3 regions of the Paenibacillus sp. PK3_47 genome follow, and region 3 is predicted to be linked to each of the others. Evidence: riboswitches for the same ligand, from Rfam matches in the RefSeq annotation. Region 3 holds a riboswitch; each other region holds the start of a gene.
The links. Region 3 has a riboswitch for thiamine pyrophosphate ahead of C2I18_RS13865 (ABC transporter substrate-binding protein). Riboswitches for the same ligand answer to the same signal wherever they lie in the genome.
Positions count from the first base shown of each region.

Region 1 (3,277 bases), 2.5 Mb from region 3:
TTCTCCGGGCTGCCCATGATTTATTTGCGGAAAATGGCATTGAGGCCGTTAATATGCATGCTATCGCAAAACATGCCGGAATCGGACAAGGTTCCCTTTACCGCCGGTTCAGCGACAAAGGAGAAATTTGCTCCGCCCTGCTGAACGACAGCACCGAGCGTTTTCTTAGGGGTATGGAGAGTGAGCTCCCGCTGCCGGAGTACGCAGAGGCTCCTCTTATGCATCTTCAAAGCTGCATCGGGCGGGTGGTCGATCTTATCGAGGAGTATGCGGAGCTGCTGCTGATGATAAAATCGGAGTTTACCGGCAAAAAGCAGCTGACCCAGTTTGAGCACCCCTTTTTCCGGCGGCTGAATGACATTATGGCGAAGCTGCTGCGCAGAGCCAGGGACAACGGGGAGATAATCGGCATTGATCCGCATTTTGGAGCTACCGCACTCGTCGCTGTCCTCAGCCCGGATCTTTATCTATACCAGCAAAAGGTGCACGGCGCTACGAAAGAGGAAATTACCCGGGGAATTATGACGCTGTTTGTGAGCGGACTGCAGAAGGCTGAGGTTGCCGGGCAGGGTAACAAAGAGCGCTAATATCTCGAGGTTAGCTCAGGTACGCATGTGCTTATGTGTTTATGTGCTCATGTGCCCAGGTGCAGGTGTGCTTCAATGTCTGGTTGTAATTAGTGCACTAGATTCCGGCTATTTGGCGGCAAAATCGCCTTTTGATGCATTTCATGCAGCAGATTTCTTAATTTCAGGCTTATAACACCTATTTGATCTTATGCTGCTGTACAAAATACAACCGCTTCAGATTTCCTGGCCAAATACGGAGTTTCTAATGCACAAAATGCAGCTGTTGAGGCCCAAGTTTTGGTGGGGGTGGCAGGTGAGGGCTGCAGGGACGCTTGCAGATCAGGCTAAGTGGAATTTCTCCATCTAATCCTCCGATAAATACCGGTATTACGGAACTAGCGGGAAAAACTCCACTTAAATGTACTGGATTCGTCTATTAACGCCTCTTTTCGTCAAAATAGCTGGAGTATTTCCAACTAAAGCTCACAAATGATGAAAACGGACAAAATGAAGTGGAGAAAATCCAACTAAGCCCTTCTAATTCCACCGTACAAAGGGATCCGTAACATCCCGCTCTTTACAAGGCGTAAAAATATGGTATATTAATTAGCGATTGTGAATTTAATAGGACCTGCTATTTCACTAGGGGAGTCGGCCGACTGAGACGGAGCTTAAGCTCCGGACCCTTGGAACCTGATCTGGATCATACCAGCGGAGGGAAGTGGAGCGGAATTGTGCATCAGTGCGCGTCATGCGCCTTATCTGACTGTATCTGTTCAGACCCATTCATTTCCTCCGGAGATGGATGGGTCTTTATTGTGTTTGCAGTTATGAATTAGATGTTCAGGAGGTGCCAGCGAATGATTGCGATCGATGATCTGTCCTACGCTTACGGGACGGCGGGAGCGCCGGTGTTCTCCCGGCTTTCCCTGCAGATCCGCCAAGGAGAGTTCATTTCTCTGATTGGCGCCAGCGGCTGCGGCAAAAGTACGCTTTTCAAAATCATTGCCGGTCTCCTTGAGCCGTCCGCAGGAGCTGTCAGCGTTAACGGAAGGCGTTCAGCGGCTGCCCGTGAACGGCTCGGACATATCTCCTACATGCCCCAGCAGGATTTGCTGCTGCCCTGGAGAACGGTGCTGGACAACTGCCTTTTACCCTGGGAGCTGAAGAAGGACGGCAGCAGGCAGGCGGCTGTTATGCGGATTCGCGAAATGCTGGACCGGTTCGGCATGGCTGGTACAGAGAACGCCTATCCGTCGGAATTATCGGGCGGAATGCGCCAGCGGATCGCCCTTTTGCGCACCATTGCCGCCGGCAATGAACTCCTGCTGCTGGATGAACCGTTCGGGGCGCTGGATGCCATTACCAAACGCGAGATGCACCGCTGGCTGCTGGCGCTCTGGAGCGGATTACATCAGACTGTACTGTTCATTACTCATGATCTGGAAGAGGCGCTCCTGCTTAGCGACCGGATCTATCTGATGACAGGCGGGACCTGCGGGGGAATGCAGGAAATGAACGTGGAGCTGCCGCGGCCAAGACATTACAGAATGAATTATGAGCCGGAGTTCGTAGCCTTACGGGAAGAACTCGAACGGAGACTGTATGACAGCCATAAAATTTAGACAAATACTCCAGGCCTACGGTCCTGCTGTCCTGCTTGTCCTCCTCATTCTTGCGGTATGGGAGACGGCGGCACGGGCTCAAGCATTGCCTCCATTTATTTTGCCGGCCCCTTCCGCAATTGTCTCGGCACTCATTGAGCACAGGCAGCTTCTGTTCGGGGAGCATTTACCTGCCACGCTTCAGGAAACGCTGCTTGGTTTGGCATTGGCCGCAGGCTGCGGAACTGTGCTCGGCATCGGAATGCATATGTATGTGCTGCTCGAAAAAGCGGTTTATCCCCTGCTGATTGTCAGCCAGACGATTCCGATGATTGCCCTTTCCCCTATTTTCATCATGTGGTTCGGATACTCCCTGTGGGGCAAGCTCGCTGTCGTGTTCCTGACCGCCTTCTTCCCGGTAGCCGTCGCTGCTTATGACGGGCTGAACAAAAGCGGCGGCCAGTACAAGGAGCTGCTGCAGACACTGGGCGCTAACCGCTGGCAGATCCTGATCAAGACTCAAATTCCGCCTGCGCTGCCTGGTTATTTTTCCGGACTCAAGCTTGCAGCTGTCTACAGTGTTATCGGGGCTACAATCGGGGAGTGGCTTGGGGGCAGCCGGGGGCTCGGATATTTCAGCCGGCGAATGGCCGGAACACTGCAAAGTGCGGAAATGTTCGCTGCGGTGCTTCTGTTGTCCGTATTGGGCGTTGTTTTGTTTCTAAGCATGGCCATGCTCGAAAAATTCATATTGAGGAAAAGAGGGATTTACCGATGATACATAGCCGCAGTAAAAAAAGCCAAAAAACCGCACTGCGCTGTACCCTGCTCTTTTGTGCACTGCTCTTGATGAACGGATGCGGTACCGCTGCTGACCCTGAAGCTTCCGGGCAATCCTCCGGAAACAGTACAGGACAGAACCGGAAGCTGACAATTATGCTCGACTGGTATCCCAACGCGGTGCATTCCTTTCTGTATGCTGCCCGGGAGAAAGGTTATTTTGCCGAAGAAGGCCTGGATGTAGAGATTCAGATGCCTGCTGACAGCAATGATGCACTGAAGCTGGTTGCCTCAGGCAAGGTGGATCTGGCGCTCAGTTATCAG
Region 1 covers NZ_CP026029.1:5,661,228-5,664,504, reverse strand. The annotation lists gene C2I18_RS24620 (TetR/AcrR family transcriptional regulator) at 1-587, shown strand, start outside; TPP riboswitch at 1,204-1,306, shown strand; gene C2I18_RS24615 (ABC transporter ATP-binding protein) at 1,430-2,194, shown strand; gene C2I18_RS24610 (ABC transporter permease) at 2,175-2,951, shown strand; gene C2I18_RS24605 (ABC transporter substrate-binding protein) at 2,948-3,277, shown strand, end outside.
Region 1: linked by a shared signal. The riboswitch ahead of C2I18_RS24615 (ABC transporter ATP-binding protein) and the one ahead of C2I18_RS13865 (ABC transporter substrate-binding protein) in region 3 are both predicted to bind thiamine pyrophosphate.

Region 2 (3,277 bases), 1.9 Mb from region 3:
ATCAACAATGCGGCTGAGCAGCATCCGCAGGATAAGATCGAGGATATTACCTCCGAACAGCTAGAGCGGACATTCCGTACGAATATTTTCTCCATGTTCTATTTGACCAAAGCGGCAATGCCGCATCTGAAAAAAGGTTCTACCATCATCAACACGACGTCTATTACCGCTTACCGCGGCAGCCCGCAGCTGCTGGACTATTCGTCCACCAAAGGTGCGATTCTCAGCTTTACGCGCGCTCTGTCGATGAATCTGGCTGAGAAGGGCATCCGCGTCAATGCGGTAGCGCCGGGTCCAATCTGGACACCGCTGATCCCGTCCACTTTTGATGCGGAGAAGGTCAGCGAATTTGGTGCAACCCAGCCGATGAAACGTCCGGGACAGCCGGAAGAGCTGGCACCTGCCTATGTCTATCTGGCTTCTGATGATTCATCCTATGTCAGCGGTCAGGTTATCCACGTGAACGGCGGCGAGATTATTAACGGTTAACAGCCGGCTGTTAAGCCTGGTAACGATAGAGAGCGGACCCTTGGGGTCCGCTCTTTTCAGAGTGTTGAGAAATCGAACTCTTTTAATGGTCTTGGATTTCTTTGCTGTGTTTCCATGTCTGCGTACGCTGCATCCGTCCCGTTCACTGCCTCGTCTTCTTTCGCGCGCTAACGGAAGCTGCATCCGTCCCGTTCACTGCCTCGTCTTCTTTCGCGCGCTAACGGAAGCTGCGTCCGTCCCGTTAACTGCCACGTCCTCTTTCACACGCTAACGGACTGCGTTCGTTAACTGCCTCGTTCTCTTTCGCACGTTAACGGACACTGGATCCATTAACTGCCTCAATCTCTTTCGCACTATCGTACGCTGCATCCGTCCCGTTCACTGCCACGTCCTCTTTCACACGCTAACGGACTGCGTTCGTTAACTGCCTCGTTCTCTTTCGCACGTTAACGGACACTGCATCCATTAACTGCCTCAATCTCTTTCGCACGCTAACGTACGCTGCATCCGTTCACTGCCACGTCGTCCTCTTTCACACGCTAACGGACACTGCGTCCGTTATTTACTGAAATTCACCCCGTTTCCATCGCTAACGGACCGTCGTTCCTTTATTCTGCTAAATGAGGGGTAAATTAAGCCCTTGCGGATGAAATAACGGATCCAGAGTCCGTTAGGATTTCAAAACACACCTCTAGCGCAAAATAACGGATCTAGGGTCCGTTAGCGTTAGCCTTTCCAAGTCATTAATAGGTTCTGGTGCGCGTGAGGTGATGGTTGGAGCCGGCAATCGTTAATGCGGTGTCATATGAAATCAAATCACATACATAAGGTTGTCGAGACTTTCTCAACGGCTTGGAAATAGCGGACCCCTGAGGTCTGCTATATTATTTATGGCTTTAGGCATATGGAGTGATGGAATTCAACCGCAAACTGGAAAAGTTTACAGAGACAAGCGGTTCTGTATCAGCTGAAAATAGATATGCTATTGCAAAGTGACGAAGGCCTTCTCTTCACAGCAGCCCAATGTACTCGTTTTTTCGAGTACAAAGGGCACGTATCCGCTCACAGCAGCCCAATGTACTCGTTTTTTCGAGTACAAAGGGCACGTAACTGCTCCCAGCGGCCCAATTGTACTCGTTTTTTCGAGTACAACAACCACGTGCCTGCTCGCAGCTACCCAATGTACTCGTTTTTTGGAGTACAATGACCACGTGCCTGTTCGCAGCTACCCAATGTACTCGTTTTTTCGAGTACAATGGCCCGTTTACGCTAAGCGGACATAAGGTTTATGGTCAGCTGGTATCCCCGGACGAGTTTAGCCACAAGGGGTATTCCCCAAGGGCAACTAAGCCGTCTGCTGGATACTTGGTCCTGCTTAGCCGCCAGCGTCCCGCATCATAAAAAGATAGCCCTGTCAGGAATATTATGTTAGTATATGAAGCGTTAACAGCAACAGCATAATGTTATTCACTAGGGGTGCCGCAAGGCTGAGACGGACGCAATGTCCGGACCCTTTGAACCTGATCTGGTTTATACCAGCGGAGGGAAGTGGACAAGAATACTGCAGCAGAGCTTATCACAGGCTCATTGTCTCTGTATATTCCAGACTGCCTCCTGACGGGGGCGGTCTTTTTGCGTTCAGGTGCCTGATAATGTTTGTCCGTAAGGAGGGCTGGAAGTTGGCAGAGATACACTGGATATCGGACGGGAAAATGGAAGCAGCCCGGTTAATTGAAATCGCTTCAGCAGTTCACCCGCTGACGGATTACATTCACTTACGCGAAAAATCAATGTCTGCACGGGATTTGTTCGCGCTGGCGGAGGGGCTAATCAGGACGGGGGTTCCTGCCGGCAAACTGGTCATCAATGACCGGATAGATGTGGCACTGGCAGCAGGTGCGGGCGGGGTCCAGCTGGCCTGGCACAGCCTGCGGCCAGCTGCGGCGCGTGCTGCCGCTCCGGGCCTGCGGATAGGCGTATCGGTGCATTCTCCCGCTGAAGCCGCAGAGGCGGGACTTGAGGGCGCAGATTACTGCCTGTACGGGCATGTATTCCCTTCAGCCTGCAAGCCCGGGCAGGCTGCACGCGGGCTGCGCCAGCTGCGCGAAGCCGTCAGCAGCAGCAGCATTCCGCTGATTGCGGTCGGCGGAATCCGGCCGGATAATGCCGGAGAGATTCTGCAGGAGGGCGCGGCAGGAATTGCCGTAATGTCCGGTATAGGCAGCGCGGCAGATCCTGCCGCTGCCGGCCGGGCATACCGGTGGGCCGCAGACAACGGCCAGCGACTAAGATGGCATACCGGCAAAGGAGGTGAGTAGGCATGAACCTGATCATTAACGGTAAAACGGCTGACATAGAAGACAGCTGCAGAACTGTAGCCGATCTGCTTGGCAGGCCGGAGTGGGAAGGAAGGCTGATTCTTGTGGAGCTGAACGGTGAAATTGTCGGCAGGGATATTTATGGAGATACACAGCTTAACGAAGGTGACCGTATAGAGCTTGTACATTTTGTCGGCGGGGGTTAATCCAACTATTCTCAGGAGGCGATAACATGCATGTGCAAGACCCATTAATTATAGGCGGCGTTACTTTATCCAGCAGACTGTTCATCGGGACCGGCAAATACAGCCGGAACACCCTTATTCCTGAAGTGATTGCCCGCTCGGGATCACAGGTCATCACTGTTGCCCTGCGCCGGGTTGATCCGCAGAGTAACGACAATATCATCAGCCATATTCCGGAGCATATGACGCTGCTTCCCAACACTTCAGGGGCCCGCACCGCGGAAG
Region 2 covers NZ_CP026029.1:5,036,491-5,039,767, forward strand. The annotation lists gene C2I18_RS21865 (SDR family oxidoreductase) at 1-489, shown strand, start outside; TPP riboswitch at 1,952-2,053, shown strand; gene C2I18_RS21870 (thiamine phosphate synthase) at 2,169-2,807, shown strand; gene thiS (sulfur carrier protein ThiS) at 2,810-3,013, shown strand; gene C2I18_RS21880 (thiazole synthase) at 3,046-3,277, shown strand, end outside.
Region 2: linked by a shared signal. The riboswitch ahead of C2I18_RS21870 (thiamine phosphate synthase) and the one ahead of C2I18_RS13865 (ABC transporter substrate-binding protein) in region 3 are both predicted to bind thiamine pyrophosphate.

Region 3 (3,277 bases):
CGTCAGCTTATCCATGCTGATGCCGTTTGGATTATGGGCAATTTTGATCTGCGAGATGACGCTGGGGCTGCCGGCTTCAACCAGTGCCTCGTGCATCTGCCGGACCACTTCAAGCAGCTCGGTGATTTCACCTTCCATCGTTGTTTCCAGCGGATGAACCTGGTGCTTCACGCCCGACTTTTGAATGACCTCAATAGCTTTGTCCACGTAAGGAATAGAATCCTCGCCGTTTGGTGTTTTTGGAATCACTTGAATGCTAAGCAGTGTGTTTGCCATAATAATCAGTCCTCTCAGTATAATGGTGAAGCAAATTAGTTATTAATCAGATCAGCAATGCATCATTCCGCCGGCAAAAATTCATTCGTAAACGCACTTTCTGCATCCAGCGGCTGCTCCAGCAGCTTCAGGTCATACATCCAGTCCGCGTAATTCTGCCAGACTTCCGTCTTTTGCTCTCCCCAGCGGGCGGCATCGTCCTTGTATTTCGGGCTGAGCCATTTCTGGCTGGCCAGGACAAGCTCGGGATCAAGATCAGGTACAGCTTTGGTTAGAATCGCAGCGGCTTCCTCCGGATTATCGATGGCGTACTGATACCCTTTCGACGTAGCCTGAAGGAATGCCTTTACCAGCTCCGGATTATCGGATATCACCTTCTCGCTTGTCGTCAGCACCGGTGTATAGTAGTCGAGCTGCGGCGCATAATCCTTGAGGTACAGCATGTCGAGCGGTTCGCCCCGCAGTTCAGCTTCCACCCCGGTCCAGGCGTAGAAGATCCAGGCGAAATCAATATCCCGCTTCACGGCGGTAAAATAATCGGCTTCTCCGATATTCACCAGCTTGACCTTGGTTACATCGCCGCCTTCAGGGTCCATGATCGCTTTCATGGCCGCTTCTTCGGCCGGTGAGCCCCAGCCGCCGTAAGTCTTGCCCTCAAAATCCTTAGGCGAAGTGATATTGCGGTCCTTCGGTGCCGCAAATCCCGATGTATTATGCTGGATGATGGCGGCAATCGAAACGAGCGGCACGTTCTGCAGACGGGCCAGCGTCAGCGCCTCCTGGGCGCTGATGCCGAATGCGGCTTCGCCCGAAGTAACCATAGTATCGGCACCGGCTGCTCCGGGGGATACGATCTCTACATCAAGCCCGGCTTCCTCGTAATAGCCGAGGTCTTTGGCTGCATAGAGGCCGGTATGATTCGTATTAGGTGTCCAGTCCAGTGCGACCTTGACCGGTGTCAGCGCTGCCGGTGCATCTGTCCCGGCCTCCGCTGCTTCAGGAGCAGCAGTGCTGTTCCCCGTATTGTTCGAAGCAGACGTGCTGTTGTTGCCGCCGTTAGAACCGCATCCGGCGGTAACTGCAGCCAGAATACAGATGAGGCAGAGCATCATTACTTTTTTGACTCCCATTTCGCTTGTTCTCTCCTTTTCAGCAATCCCTGGCCTTCCAGATTCAGAATAATCCATACCAAAAAGCGCCCCGGAGACCGGGACGCTATCACGCTTGCGCAAGGGCTCAGGCCGCACTAAGGCCTTAAGCACATCAATTCCTACGCTGGCATTATCCAGATCAGGTATAAGGGTCAGTATCTTACGGGATACAATCTCAGCCGGCCATCTCCAGCACCCCTGGTTCTATGAAGTTACGGGTATTGCACTATTCTTACGCTGTATTATAGACGCCTGTTCCGGAGTTGTCCAGTAGCAACGCTGTCAATCCTGGCTGTACCGGCGTTTCCGGCGCCGGCTGCGGATTCCGGTCCACAGCTCTCTCAGAGTCAGGACAAGGCTGACTGCAATGCCGGTGAAGGTGATGAAGAGGGCGATATATTCAAACACGGAGTAATCCTGAAGCTTGCTCCAGTCTATGTTTCCTTTTAAATCCTCAATGACCTGGTTCATTCCGTAAATGCCGCTGATCACTGTAAATACAGTCAGGAAGAACAGCAGGGTATCCCGGCGTTTGGCCTGATATTTGTCCTGGTACTGGAACAGGTCATTCAAGGTGGATTTTACCTCATCAAAAAGGGCATCATTGCCGTAGACCTTGCGCAGCTGGAAAAAAATCTCCCGGCCCTGCGACTGCGAAATCAGCTCCAGAAAATAAAACTTGGCTGAAAACTTGTTGATCAGGAAAATCAGTGTCTCAATCTCGTCATTATCATGGTTAATGCGCAGACGGGAGTGCATGTTGGCCAGCTTGAGCAGGACGATCTTGTGGAATAAGCTTAGCAGCAGCCCGTAATAATATTCACCGTACATCTGGTTGGCAAGCCGCGTGGCAATTTTCCCGTCCGCCCGTGACAGGCAGCAGAACGTCTGATCATTTGTTACATAGTAGGTGTCCGGCCCCCAGCGGTTATATACATGCCCCCTGCAGTATTCACTGATGTAATCCGGATCGCTTGCACTGATGTAAGGGTTGCCGTGTTTATCCATTCCGTCCAGCTGCGAGGCGCGGAAGCACAGCTCATCGGTAAGCTCATCCGCATCATCCTGCCGCTCAAAACCATAGAAGGCCTGAACAAGCATCCGCTCATCGACGAAAAAAGGAAGGGTCTCAAAATATGCGCCATGAATTTCAGAAGAATCCATAAAGTTATCCAGTCCGTCTACGAGATGCCTGAACACAAAGTCTTCGACCTGCTCGTAAAGCTTGCCGTCACAGTGAATATGGGCTGTCGAATCCCAGCTGGATACATCCTCCAGCGTACGGAAGCGGTCAGCGAACTCCATGACTGTGCTGAACGGCAGCGATTCCTCCTCCAGCCGGACACGTATGGTTAAGAAGCCGAGCTGGAAGGGACAGAGAAATATATCTGTCGAGAGCACGCGGAACGGTACAGACTCCTGGGTCATCTCTAATACACACGACAGATCGTTTACCCGGGAAAACCGGCGGAAGGAATCCGCGTCTTTTTCCCGCGGAAAGAGCACATGGGCTGCAAAGGGCAGATAGCTGCGTTCCATCATTTCATGGGAAACACAGTAGCCATCGCCGTAATAGGCATCTTCCAGCTCTTTATTATCGAGAAAAAAACGGGTATATCCATCATCCTGAAGGTGACGGATGAGCGTTGTATCTTCCCCGTCCTTGATGGAAAAAGGGAAGATGAACTGCAGCAGTGCGGTATGTAATGCCGGTTCTGAGGTTGAGGAGAATGGCCTGGACATAGCGGTTTCCAGCCTCCTTTATTCTCGTATTTTTATGAATGCATTCCATTATATTACCCCAAATTCCTTGATTCCAAGCTCTATCAGGATAACCTCATCTTTGTAAA
Region 3 covers NZ_CP026029.1:3,120,953-3,124,229, forward strand. The annotation lists gene C2I18_RS13860 (MTH1187 family thiamine-binding protein) at 1-276, opposite strand, end outside; gene C2I18_RS13865 (ABC transporter substrate-binding protein) at 339-1,406, opposite strand; TPP riboswitch at 1,526-1,637, opposite strand; gene C2I18_RS13870 (hypothetical protein) at 1,710-3,170, opposite strand.